4 regions of the Massilia sp. 01N410 genome follow, and region 3 is predicted to be linked to each of the others. Evidence: predicted binding sites of a transcription regulator. Region 3 holds the regulator's gene; each other region holds the start of a gene.
What was found. The regulator sigma-54, encoded in region 3, starts transcription at its own class of promoters, with help from an activator protein. The targets are predictions, from matches to a motif close to TGGCANGNAANCTGCTTT.

Region 1 (3,203 bases), on a different contig from region 3:
CCAGACCATGTGGGCCACCGGCAGGTAGCCGAAGGTGAACCACAGCGCCACGAAGGCCAGCACGGCCGCGAAGCGCGCGCGCTCGGCGAAGGCGCCGACGATCAGGCCGCAGGTGATGGCGGCAAAGGTGCCCTGGAAGGCGACGTAGATGAACTCGGGGATCACCACGCCCTTGCTGAAGGTGGCGGCGGTCGAGAAGCTCGCCTTGGCCGGATCCCAGATGCCTTTCAGGAATACGCGGTCGAGGCCGCCGATGAAGGCATTGTTCTCGGTGAAGGCCAGCGAGTAGCCGTACAGGCACCACAGCACGATGATGACGGAAAAGATCATGAAGACCTGCATCAGCACGGACAGCATGTTCTTCGAGCGCACCAGGCCGCCGTAGAACAGGGCCAGGCCCGGAATCGTCATCATGATCACCAGCAGGGTGGCGACGAACATCCAGGCGGTGTCGCCCTTCTGCGGCGTGGGTGCGGCGGCGGGAGCGGCCGGGCTTGCCGGCGCGGCCGTCGCTGCTGCCGCGGCGGGAGCGGCCGGGGCAGCAGGAGCGGCTGCGCCGGCATTGGCGGCTGCGGTGGCGGCCGGCGCCGACGCGGCTGGTGCAGCGGCATCCTGGGCCAGGACCGGCAGTGCAGCGCCGAGCGCCATGGCGACACTGAAGCCTGCGATCAGTTTGGTGAGTGTGCGGATCATCGGATTCCCCTTACAGCGCATCGTTGCCGGTCTCGCCGGTACGGATACGGATTACCTGCTCCAGATCGGAGACGAAAATTTTGCCGTCACCGATCTTGCCGGTGCGTGCCGCGCTTTGGATGGTGTCGATCACCTGGTCGACGATGGCGTCGTCGACCGCCGCCTCGATCTTGGTCTTCGGCAGGAAGTCGACCACGTACTCGGCGCCGCGGTAGAGTTCGGTATGGCCCTTCTGGCGGCCGAAGCCTTTCACTTCGGTCACCGTAATACCCTGGACATTGATCTCGGAAAGGGCCTCGCGGACCTCATCGAGCTTGAAGGGTTTGATGATGGCGGTGATCATTTTCATGCGATTGCCTCTTCAGAAAGTTTTTGAAACAGACAGCAGGGCCGCGGACTTCCCGAGGTTTTCTCCGGACGGGCTCAGGTAGCCGCTGGTATTGGCCTTGACGTAAGCCAGCGCCACCGAGCAGACCCCGAGGTCCTTGGTCACGCCGACCTTGTAGTCGGTATAGGACACCGCGCCGTTGTGGCGGACTTCCTGGTGGCCCGCGTGCAGGTTCAGCACGAAGCCGCCACCGACGTCGACGTTCGCGCCGATGTCGAGGTAGCCGCTGCCGCGGCTGTCGGCGGTGCCGAACAGGTTGGTCAGCGAATGCGAGTACTTGACGTAGGCCGGCCCGTAGCCCAGCTGGCCGTAGAGCTCGAAGGTGTTGGCGTTCGGATGCAGGCCGTTATTCGGATAGAAGTAGTACAGGCCGCCGACGTCGTAGGTGATGTCGGCGCTGAGATTGCCGCGCTTGCCGCCATAGATATCCCACTCGACGTTGCCGCTGCCGCCCAGGTCCTTGGTCCATTTGATGGACGAGAGCCAGGTGCCGACGTAGAGGCCGGTCGGGTTATGGACATAGTCGGCGCCGCCCTGCACCGCCGGATCCAGGCGGCTCTGGGACAGGCCGCGGTAACGGTAATCGCTCGTCACCGCCGCGTTGAAGCTGACCTCGTGCTCGGGCTTCTGCTCCTGCTCCTGTGCCCCGGCCAGCCCGGTGCCCAGGCTCCACAAACCCGCCGCGACCATCGCGATGTGCTGCCACTTGCTGCTTCGACGCTTCATACGACACTCCCTGGTAAATGAACTTTGGACCTGATGGGTTTACAATCCGTACTTCGCTTTCCTGTTTTTCTATGTTGTATGTTTGCTTTAGCAGGATGCGTGCCACCCCGGAATGGAGCGGCAGACCTTGTATTCGCAGGCCTCTGCCCCCATTTTTGATATGCCAAAAACATAAATGACGCCGCAAGGGCGTGCGCCACGCAGGTGCACGCACTAAATCAGCGAGGCGCGCACAAAATGAGTGCGCACCACTCGGCTTCACCAAGGACAGAAATGGACATGAATAACTTCTTTAATGATCTGCAGGGCAAGATCAACCAGGCGATCGAGAATTCGCCGGCCAAGGACATCGAACGCAACGTCAAGGCCATGATGACCCAGGGCTTTTCGAAGCTGGACCTGGTGACGCGCGAAGAATTCGACATCCAGGCCCAGGTGCTGGCCAAGACCCGCGCCAAGCTCGACGCCCTGGAACTGCGCGTGGCGGAACTGGAAGCGAAGCTGGCGTCGGTGACGTCGGAACAGAAGGTCTGAGGTTTAACGCAGCACGAGGCGGCGCGTGAGCCGCCACAGCCCGAACAGGACGGCACCGCCCACACTCACGCCGATGACGATGCCCAGCATGACGCCGACCGGATTGCCCAGCCGGGCATCGTCGGCCACGAAGATCAGGATGGCGGCCAGCGCCAGCTGCGCCAGCCAGACGACGCGCAGCGGCCGCAATGCCGCCACATCCCCCCGCCGCCTGAACCGGAGCGCCACATAGAGCACCGGCCCGCACAGCAGGCAGAACAGCAGCGCCAGGATGGCGAAGGTCAGAAGTAGTTTAGGCATCGCAAGACTATACGCGATGCCACGGATCTGGCCGTCAAATAGATATCGGCCGAGTAAGCCGACGGGCTAGAAACGAATAATGGGAAACTAAGTCCTCCTGAACATCATTATTGGAATCGACGGATGAAGCCTTTTTCCGTGCATCAATAACTTTACGCTTGCAGGGGGCGTGATTTGGTGCCAGAGGCGTTCGACGCTTTCATCCATCCAAAGCGTCGATTGCTGTCTAAGTTGACACCTCGTTGGCTCCAGCTTCCTTCGTTTTCCCACGAACGATGTCCAAGTGACGTAAATCATCGACTATGAGATTTACCGAATTGCCCTTCGGACTAGCCTCTAACCTTCCGAGAGCAAAAACCGTGAAGTAGGCAACCGTTGTGTCGGATAGGATCTCTTTAAAGTACTTGCGGAAACGGTAAGCCTCCATTTTTGCCGGGCTCACATACAAAAAAACGAATTTCTTATCGACCCGGTCATAGAACTTCAGCTTGAACCCGGCTCCGTACCACTCGGCAAACGTAGCGCCGCCAAAGATTACACGATTCGTAGTGTCATAGTTTGC
Region 2 (3,203 bases), on a different contig from region 3:
GGACGTCGAAGGACAGGTCTTTCACCTCGCGGGTCTGCAGGTCGATGAGTTTGAGGCCGTGCGGACGCGGATCCTTGCGGCCGACGCGGGTGCGCTCGTCCGAGGTCTCTTCATAGCCGCTCTCCGTCACGTAGCGCGGCATCTTGCCGACGCGGCCCTTGTCGGCGTCCTTCGGGCCGGTCACGACCAGCAGCCAGCGGCCGTCCGGCGACAGGTGGGTGTTCACGATGGCCAGCTTGTCGCCCAGGTAGATCGGGGCCGGGGCGCGGGTCGGATCGACGCGGCGCTCTTCCTCCTCACGGGCGCGGGTGGCGTCGCGATCAGTCTTCTGGCGCTTGAGGGTGGCGATCAGGCGCAGCTGCATGTCGCGCAGCGCATCCGGATCCTGGACGGCCGGGTCCTTGGCCGCGCGCGGCAGCGCCAGCGGCGACACCAGGCGGCTGGCGCGGTCCCAGCTGGCCCAGTCGTCACCGACGCGGAACTGCACGCTGCGGCCGTCGGCGGAATACTGCACGGCGGCGATGGCGACGCCGCTGGCGCGCGAGATCTGTACCAGTTCGCCGCTCTTCAGGTCGCGCTCGAAGAGGTCGCCGTTGCGCACGAAGGCGGAGCGGGTGCGGTCGCGGTTGTAGACGACCAGCCAGCCGTCCAGTTTGGCGAACTCCGCATCCTCGACCCTGCGCGCCTTGTTCAGGCCGGACGTGGCGCCAGTCTGGTAGACGTCGCGCAGCGGCGATCCGGCGCGCTTCTGTTTATACAGGACCTGCTTGCCGTCCCAGCTCCACCATGCGTTTTCCACGGGGTTGCCGATCCAGTCGGGCTGGGCCATGGCCTGGTCGAGGGTGACGGGTGTGCCGGCGTCGGCTGCAATGGCCGAGGTGAGGGGAACTGAGGCCAGCAGCGCGGCAAGGACGGTGAGGGCGGAAGCGGAGACAGGAAGGCGCATCGTCGGTTGTCTGAGTAGAAATTGCAAAAAAGCATTCTAGCTCAGCCAACAGTGATGCAGTGTGGATTCGATTTGCAAAAAACAACGCCCGGCCAATGCCGGGCGTGTGGAGACGCGAGCAACAACCAGGAAAGCTTAGCGCAGCTTCTCCAGGCGCGACGGGTCGCCGATCCACATTTGCGGGTGATCCGCGATCCACAGTTCCGACGGCGCGGTCACGGTCGGGTTGCGGATGAAGAACACGATGCGGGTGACGATGGCCAGGGCCGAGATGGCAACGGTGACGTATTCGACTGGGGTCATGATGGTGTCCTGTGTGAATTACTTAATTACTTGGAGGCGAAGTGGCGCAGCTCGGCCGACAGGCTCGGGCTATGCGATTCGGCGGCGGCGGCCAGCGACAGCATCTCGCGGCGGCTTGCCTGCTCGTCGCGCTTGGCATCGTGGGCGAACCAGCCGCCGTGGGCGACATAGAGTTCGATGGCGAAGGCGCGGATGTTGCGAGCGGTTTCTGCGAGTTGGTGGCGCAGACCTTTGCTCTGCGCCTGGGTGATCGTTGCGGTGCTCATTGTTTTCTCCAATAAATACTGTGTTGTTGCGGTGCAGTATAGGGAACATCGAGACATAAGTGAACTTTTACTTTTTGATGTTCTCCATCAACGTGGTGAATATTTCTTGATGGATAACTGTGGCTCGTCCTTACTTCGGTTATGCGCCTCGGAAATATCTCTCTGGCCCGGAACTTGCATATTCCCAAGGCATGAAATCGCCACCTCCCGTTCCGCGCACCCTGCGCATCGTCGTGGTCAACACCACACAAGGCACCGGCGAACAGGCCGCGGCGGCCCAGGCGCGGCGCAACACGGCGTTGCGCATCGGGTTGCTGGAATCGGGCTACGACATCGTCGCCTCGCTGCCGGCCGATATCTTCCTGCCCGAACGGATCGCCCAGATCCAGCCGGACATGATCATCATCGACAGCGAATCCGCCGCCCGCGACGTGCTCGAGCACATCGTGATCGCCACCCGCGACGAGCCGCGCCCGATCGTGCTGTTCACCGACGACCAGGATCCGTCCAGCATGGACGCCGCGATCGGCGCCGGCGTGACGGCCTATATCGTGGCCGGGCTGCAGGCCGAGCGCGTGAAGCCGGTGCTGGACGTGGCCCTGGCCCGCTTCCGGCGCGAGCGCAAGCTGCTCGACGAACTCTCCGACACCCGCCGCCAGCTGGCCGACCGCAAGCTGGTCGAGCGCGCCAAGGGCGTGCTGATGGCGCGCAGCGGGCTCAATGAAGAAGAGGCTTACAGGAAGCTGCGCAGTATGGCGATGAACCGGAAGCTGAGGTTGGCGGAGGTGGCGCAGCGGGTGCTTGACGTGGAAGACCTTCTATAGCGCCGTCCTAAGGAACTAACATGAAAACCACCCTCCAAGCCGGCTTCATGCCGCTCACCGACTGCGCCCCCCTGATCATGGCCTCGGTACTCGGCCTCGACGAGAAACACGGTATCAAACTCGCCCTCAGCCGCGAACACTCCTGGTCCGGCATGCGCGACCGCCTGCTGAACGGCAGCCTCGACGTCGCCCACGCGCTCTACGGCCTGGTGTACGGCGTCGAGATGGGCATCGGCACGCGCGCGGTGCCGATGGCAGTGCTGATGAATTTGTCGCGCAACGGCCAGGCCATCACCCTGTCGCGCGCGCTGGGCGAGGCCGGGGTGACGGACGGCGCCGCGCTGGCGGTCCAGGTCCGCAGGAGCCGCCGGCGCTTCACCTTCGCCCACACCTTCCCGACCGGGAACCACGCGATGTTCCTGTATTACTGGCTGGCCGCGAGCGGCATCGACCCGCTGCGCGACGTGCAGATGGCGACGGTGCCGCCGGGCCAGATGGCGGCCAGCCTGGCGGCCGGGCATATCGACGGCTTCTGCGCGGGCGAGCCCTGGGGCGCGCGGGCGGTGCTGGACGGCAGCGGCTTCACGGCGGCCACCAGCCAGGACATCTGGCCGGACCATCCCGGCAAGGCGCTGGGCGCCACCGCCGCCTTCGCCGACGCGCATCCGCAGGCTTGCCGCGCGCTGGTGGCGGCGCTGCTGGAAGCGGCGCGCTGGATCGACGCCTCGCCCCTGCACCGCGACGCCACGGCCGAGGTCCTGGCCAGCCCGGCCTACGTGGACGCCGGGCGCGCCACCATCGCCGCGCGCCTGCACGGGCTCTACGACGATGGCCTGGGGCGGCGCTGGCAGGACCCGGATCCGT
Region 3 (3,203 bases):
GTGCGTTCGGTCACGATGCGCAGGCCGGTCTCGGGCCCGCCCTGGGCGATACCCATGCCGCCGCCCATGACCACGCCGTCCATCAACGAGATATAGGGTTTCGGATAGAAGTGGATCAGGTGGTTCAGCGCGTATTCTTCGGTAAAGAAGTCTTCCAGCAGGGCACTGCCTCCAGTGGGCGTAGCGCGCCCGGCCTGGTGGAAGAAGCGGATGTCGCCGCCTGCGCACAGGGCTTTCTCGCTGCTGCTCTTGATAACGACGGCGTCGACGTTCGAATCGTCGCGCCAGGCCAGCAGGGTCTCCGTCAGTGCGCGCACCATCTCCAGCGACAGCGAGTTCAGGGCCTTGGGACGGTCGAGGGTAATGATGCCGGTGCCGCTGGCAACGCGGGTCTGCACGTATTCGCTCATGTTCTTTTATTTATTGAAATGGAAAACGGCATTGTAGCGCGGCCCGGAAAACGAAAAGGGCGCCAGATGCGCCCTTCCTTGCTTGTGCTGCGCCAGCGGAAGGATCACGCTGTAGCGGCAGCTTCTCCTCCATCGTTGGGTATGCGCTTGAGCGGTGTACTACTGTGATCCTGCAGCATCTGCTTGTACTTCTGCACCTGCCGGTCGAGCCGGTCCATCAGCATGTCGATCGCGGCGTACAAGTCGTGCGCGGCGCTGGCGACGTGAACGATCTTGCCGGCGAGGCGCAAGTTGATCTCGGCCTTCTGGCGTTTTTCTTTCTCGGTGAGATTGTCAATGCAGAGGATGACGTGGGAGTCGATCACTTGATCGAAATGGCGGGTGATGCGTTCGAGCTTGTTCTGTACGTATTCACGGATTGCCGGGGTTACATCGAGATGATGTCCGCTGATAGTGAGATTCATACACACTCCTTTGATGATGCGCTGCCTGTCGTACGCGCATACCACGCACCAGGGCAGCGTTGTTGCAAGAAGCTTGCTGCAAGAGCTTGCTGAAAGAGCTTGCTACAGAGATTTACGGAGGCTGACGGGAGGGATCTTCAGCGCCTCGCGGTATTTCGCTACCGTGCGGCGTGCGATAACCATTCCCTGTTCCCCTAGCATCTCCGCGATCTTGCTGTCGGATAAAGGGTTTTTGGGGTCTTCTGCTCCTGTGAGTTGTACGATGAGAGCCCGGATCGCGGTCGAGGAGGCTTCTCCTCCTGCCTCGGTCGCGACGTGACTCCCGAAAAAGTACTTCAACTCGAACATGCCGTGCGGCGTCAGCATGTATTTCTGAGTTGTGACACGAGAAATTGTGCTCTCGTGTAGACCTAGTGTATCAGCTATCTCACGTAAAACAAGGGGCCGCATGGCAACGGCGCCATGGGAGAAAAAGTTCCGCTGGCGCTCCACGATTGCTTGAGCTACCCGAAGGATAGTATCGAAGCGCTGGCGCATGTTTTTGATGAGCCATTTTGCTTCCTGCAACTGCGCCGCCAGCTGGGATTCCGATTTTCCCTGCTTCATCAAGGTGGCATACAGGCTGTTCACGCGCAGGCGCGGCATCACCTCGGGATTCAGCTGCACGCTCCAGCCGTCCTTCGCGCGGCGCACGATTACGTCCGGCACCACGAAGTCGGAAACGTCGGAAGCGAAGGCCGCGCCCGGATGCGGATTGCAATGGCGGATCACGGCCTGGGCTTCGCGCAGGTCTTCGTCGTCGCAGTCGAGGGCTTTCTTGAGCTTGTTGAATTCGCGCTGCGCGAACCAGGTCAGGTAGCGTTCGACGATGGTCAGCGCCATGCGCCGCGTGACCAGCGGCACGCCCGGCATGCGGCGGATCTGCAGCGCCAGGCATTCGGCGGCGCTGCGCGCGCCCACGCCGGGCGGGTCCATGCTTTGCACCAGCGCCAGCGCGGTGCGCAACTCCTCGAATTCCACTTCGAGTTCGGCCGGGAGGCGCGCATGCAGCTCGTCCAGGGTTTCTTCGAGGTAGCCGTTGTCGTCGAGGGTGTCGACGACGATCTCGACCAGCGCGCAATCGCGCGGCGACATGCAGGTCAGGCGTACCTGCTCCATCAAGTGTTCGCGCAGCGAGACCGGGCTGGCTTCCAGCTGCGGGCGGCCGTCCTCTTCCTCGCCGCCGCTGCCGCTGCCGGAACGGCCAGAATCGCCCCAGTCCATGTCGTGCTCGGCGCCGCCGGCATCGCCGTTGTCGCTGTCGCCGCCTTCGGCTTCGGCGCCACCGCCGCCATTGCCCTCCTCGCCCTGGCTGGACGAGGGCGGCGAGTCGGGCGTGGTGGAGGTCGACGCGCCGTTGTTGATCGCGCCGTCGGCCAGCAGGCGCACCGAGTGGTCGAGCGGATCGTCGAGGCGTTCGAGCAGCGGGTTGTCGCTGAGGACCTGTTCAATCTCCTGGTGCAGCTCGAGAGTGGACAGCTGCAGCAGCCGGATCGACTGCTGGAGTTGCGGTGTCAGCGCAAGGTGCTGTGAGGTCTTGAGTTGCAGCGTCTGTTTCATGACTACATCCGGAAATGTTCACCCAGGTAGACGCGGCGAACCGATTCATTGGCGATGATGTCGTCCGGGCGTCCCGACGCCAGCACCGCGCCCTGGTTGATGATGTAGGCACGGTCGCAGATGCCGAGCGTCTCGCGCACGTTGTGGTCGGTTATCAGGACGCCGATGCCGCGCTCCTTCAGGAAGCGCACGATGCGCTGGATCTCGATCACCGCGATCGGATCGACGCCGGCAAACGGCTCGTCCAGCAGCACGAAGCGCGGGTTGGTGGCGAGGGCGCGCGCAATCTCCACGCGGCGCCGTTCGCCGCCCGACAGCGACAGCGCCGGGTTCTCGCGCAGCTTCTCGATCTGCAGCTCGGCCAGCAGCTCGTTGAGGCGCTCCTCGATGCGGTTCTTGCCCAGCGGCTTGCCGTCCTCGCGCTGCAGTTCCAGCACGGCGCGGATGTTCTCCTCCACCGTCAGCTTGCGGAACACCGAGGCTTCCTGCGGCAGGTAGGACAGGCCCAGCATGGCGCGCCGGTGGATCGGCAGGCTGGTGATGTCGGTGCCGTTGATGACAATGGCGCCGGCGTCGGCCGGCACCAGGCCCACGATCATGTAGAACGAGGTCGTCTTGCCGGCGCCGTTCGGGCCGAGCAGGCCCACCACCTCGCCGCAGGCGACCTGCAGCGAAACGTCGCGCACCACCAGGCGCTTGCCGTAGCTTTTCTGCAGCCCCTTGGCCACCA
Region 4 (3,203 bases), on a different contig from region 3:
TGATCTCGTAGAACAGCTGGCCGCCGAACTGGAAGTTGTAGCGCTGCTGGTCGATCGAGAACGAACCGTCGCCGACGATGTAGATGCCCTTCTTGATGTCCTTGACCATCTCGTCCGGGCTCAATCTCTTCTTGCCCGCCTGGAGCGAGACGTTCGGCATGCGCTGGAACTGCACGTTGCTCCAGCTGTCGGCGTAGGAGCAGCCGTGCGATTCCTTCTCGCCGATGATGTGGGCCTGGTCGCGCGTGGCCTGGTAGTTCACCAGGATGCCGTCCTTGATGATGTCCCAGCGCTTGCACTTGACGCCTTCGTCGTCGTAGCCGACCGCGCCCAGCGAGCCCGGGGTGACCTTGTCGGCCACGATGTTCACCAGCGGCGAACCGTAGTTGAATTTCTTCGTTTCCCACTTGTCGAGGGTGGCGAAGCTGGTGCCGGCGTAGTTGGCCTCGTAGCCCAGCACGCGGTCGAGTTCCGTCGGGTGGCCGACCGATTCGTGGATCGTCAGCCACAGGTGTTCTGGCGACAGCACCAGGTCGTACTTGCCCGGGGTGACGCTCTTGGCGGTCAGCTTGCGCTTGGCGTCGCGGCCGGCGGCGCGGGCGTCCTCGACGATGTCATAGGATGTCGTGTACAGGGTGGCGACGCCGCCGGCGGCCTTGATCTTGTCTTCCTTGCGCGCGGCCAGGTATTCGTAGCCCATGCCGACCGGCGCCGACAGGCCCTGGCGCGAGCGGAACTTGCCGGTCCCCTTGTCGACCGCGGTGGCGGTCAGCGGCGCCCACATGCGCTGGATGTCCTGGTCGATGTAGGAGCCGTCGGTGGACGCGAAGTACTTCTGCTGGTTCACCTGGAACAGCATCGAGTTCATGAAGGTCGCGCCGCCGTCCATGCCGGCCTTGTTGGCGGCGATCAGCAGTTCGGCCTTCTCCTTGACCGGCACCGTGCGCCAGTCCTTTTGTACCGGCGTCGCCCACGAGACCTCGCCCACGCCCTTCACCGGTGCCAGCTGCACCGGTTCAAGCTGCAGCTTGGCGTTGGCCTTGGCGATCGCCACCGCCTGGCGCGCCGCGCCGGCCACGCCGTCCGGGCTCATGTCGTTGGTGGCGGCGAAGCCATAGGCGCCGTTGCAGACCACGCGCACGCCGATGCCGGCCGACTCGGTGTTGACCACGTTCTCGACGTTCAGGTCGCGAGTGATCACGTACTGGTTGAGGTAGCGGCCGATGCGCACGTCGCAGTAGCTGGCGCCGGCCTTGGTGGCGGCGTTCAGCGCGGTGTCGGCCAGCAGCTTCTTGGCCGCGACCGGCATCGGATTGAGCAGCTCTTCGGCGGCGATCGCGCGGCCGAATACGGGCACCAGCATCGTGCCGAAAGCCAGGCCGCTGATGTTGAGGAAGGTACGGCGTTCCATGACGTCTCCTGAGGTGGACAGTGGTCCGGCGGGCGGACCGCTCTTGTTGTGCTGCGCTTTACTTCTTCTCTTTATCTGCTGAACCATAGCAGCAAGTAAAGTTCTTGAATAGGCAATCTTTATGCCAGGTGCCTGGGTTCCTGCTTGCCAGCGCGGCCAGGGCGGACGGTGTCCGCGCGGGCCGCGTCCGCCCTGTGTCCGGCAGGTGTCCGGTCGGACAGGTTTAATACATACGCAATCTTTACTTGACGACAACTAGGGCCTGCCCGATGATCGGCGGAGGGCACGGCATGGCGCCGCTACCCCACCGACATTGGAGACCGAGACATGAAACGATTCATCCTGGCCGCCGTACTGGCAGGCTTGGCCGGCACGGCGCTGGCCGCCAACCAGGCCGACGACGCCCAACTACGCGCGGCCATCGCCGGCAGCCACCGCTCAAGCGCCAACGTGGCGCGCGACACCTGGCGCCATCCTTACGAAACGCTGACTTTCTTCGGCATCAAGCCAACCATGACGGTGGTCGAATTGCTGCCGGAAGGCGGCTGGTACACCGAGATCCTGGCGCCCTACCTGCGCCAGGACGGCAAGCTGATCGGCGCCGGCCTCATATCCAAGACGCTGCTGGAGTCCAACCCGGCGGTGTATGACAAGGTCGTGCGGGGCGCCTTCAATCCACCAAAGGCCATCTACAACTTCGCCCCGCCAAACAGCGTCGACATGGTGCTCACCTTCCGCAACGTGCACAACTTCGTCGAACTGGGCGACGACAAGGTCAAGGAAATGTTCAAGGCGCTGTACACCAGCCTGAAGCCGGGCGGCGTGCTGGGCGTGACCGACCACCGCCTGCCGGAATCCATGCCGCAGGATGCCAAGGCCACGAGCGGCTACATCCATGAGTCGTATGTGATCAGGATGGCCGAAAGCGCCGGCTTCAAGCTGGCTGGGAAATCCGGGATCAACGCCAACCCGAAGGACAAGGCCGACCACAAGGGCGGCGTGTGGGCCCTGCCGCCGACCCTGGCCAACCGCGACGAGGACCGCGCCAAATACCAGGCCATCGGCGAAAGCGACCGCATGACCCTCAAGTTCGTCAAACCGTAAATGTCACGCCGTGGTGAGTATTTGTGAACTTTCACGCTTCGCCACGGTGTATATTCGCTCAGCAATCTTTCCGATTCAAAGAGACGCATGACACTTTTCCGACTCGCTGCCGCCGCAGCGCTTGCCGCCGCCTGTACGATGGTCCAGATCCAGGTCCAGGCCCAGGACCTCGATGCGAAGGCCGCACCGACCAAATCCGCCATTCCGTCTCGCGTCGAAAACTCGGTCGTCAAGATCTTCTCGACCTTGCGCCGCCCCGACCCGTATAAACCCTGGACCAAGGCCACGCCGCAGGACGTCACCGGCTCGGGCGTGATCATCGAGGGCAAGCGGATTCTCACGAATGCCCATGTGGTCGGCTACGCCAGCCAGGTCGAGATCCAGGCCAGCCAGGACGGCGACAAGGTCGCCGCCACGGTGGTGGCGGTGGCGCGCGGGATGGACCTGGCCCTGCTCAAGCTCGACGACGAGTCCTACTTCAACAAGCATCCGGCGCTGCCGCGCGCCAGCGTGCTGCCGGACGTGCGCGAACAAGTGTTCGCCTACGGCTATCCGGTCGGCGGCAACTCGCTGTCGATCACCAAGGGCATCGTCTCGCGCGTCGAATTCGTCCCCTACGGCTTCGGCAACGCCGGCCTGCGGGTGCAGATCGACGCCCCGATCAATCCCGGCAACAGCGGCGGCCCGG

Region 1: AC1DOP_RS26455 (TorF family putative porin) is a predicted target of sigma-54. The motif match lies at 1,895-1,912, and genes of this name have one in related genera.
Region 2: AC1DOP_RS03965 (ANTAR domain-containing response regulator) is a predicted target of sigma-54. The motif match lies at 1,679-1,696, and genes of this name have one in related genera.
Region 4: AC1DOP_RS23550 (TldD/PmbA family protein) is a predicted target of sigma-54. The motif match lies at 1,521-1,538, and genes of this name have one in related genera.

What each region holds. Positions count from the first base shown of each region.
Region 1 covers NZ_JBFTRV010000032.1:33,215-36,417, forward strand. Annotated here, with positions in the region: gene AC1DOP_RS26445 (ammonium transporter) at 1-693, opposite strand, end outside; gene AC1DOP_RS26450 (P-II family nitrogen regulator) at 704-1,042, opposite strand; gene AC1DOP_RS26455 (TorF family putative porin) at 1,055-1,807, opposite strand; gene AC1DOP_RS26460 (accessory factor UbiK family protein) at 2,081-2,341, shown strand; gene AC1DOP_RS26465 (hypothetical protein) at 2,345-2,641, opposite strand; gene AC1DOP_RS26470 (hypothetical protein) at 2,868-3,203, opposite strand, start outside.
Region 2 covers NZ_JBFTRV010000002.1:295,235-298,437, reverse strand. Annotated here, with positions in the region: gene AC1DOP_RS03980 (S9 family peptidase) at 1-946, opposite strand, end outside; gene AC1DOP_RS03975 (hypothetical protein) at 1,082-1,249, opposite strand; gene AC1DOP_RS03970 (hypothetical protein) at 1,276-1,515, opposite strand; gene AC1DOP_RS03965 (ANTAR domain-containing response regulator) at 1,707-2,339, shown strand; gene AC1DOP_RS03960 (CmpA/NrtA family ABC transporter substrate-binding protein) at 2,360-3,203, shown strand, end outside.
Region 3 covers NZ_JBFTRV010000010.1:71,998-75,200, forward strand. Annotated here, with positions in the region: gene AC1DOP_RS15050 (enoyl-CoA hydratase/isomerase family protein) at 1-410, opposite strand, end outside; gene hpf (ribosome hibernation-promoting factor, HPF/YfiA family) at 515-874, opposite strand; gene AC1DOP_RS15060 (RNA polymerase factor sigma-54) at 977-2,473, opposite strand; gene lptB (LPS export ABC transporter ATP-binding protein) at 2,476-3,203, opposite strand, start outside.
Region 4 covers NZ_JBFTRV010000023.1:52,260-55,462, reverse strand. Annotated here, with positions in the region: gene AC1DOP_RS23550 (TldD/PmbA family protein) at 1-1,411, opposite strand, end outside; gene AC1DOP_RS23545 (class I SAM-dependent methyltransferase) at 1,739-2,515, shown strand; gene AC1DOP_RS23540 (S1C family serine protease) at 2,603-3,203, shown strand, end outside.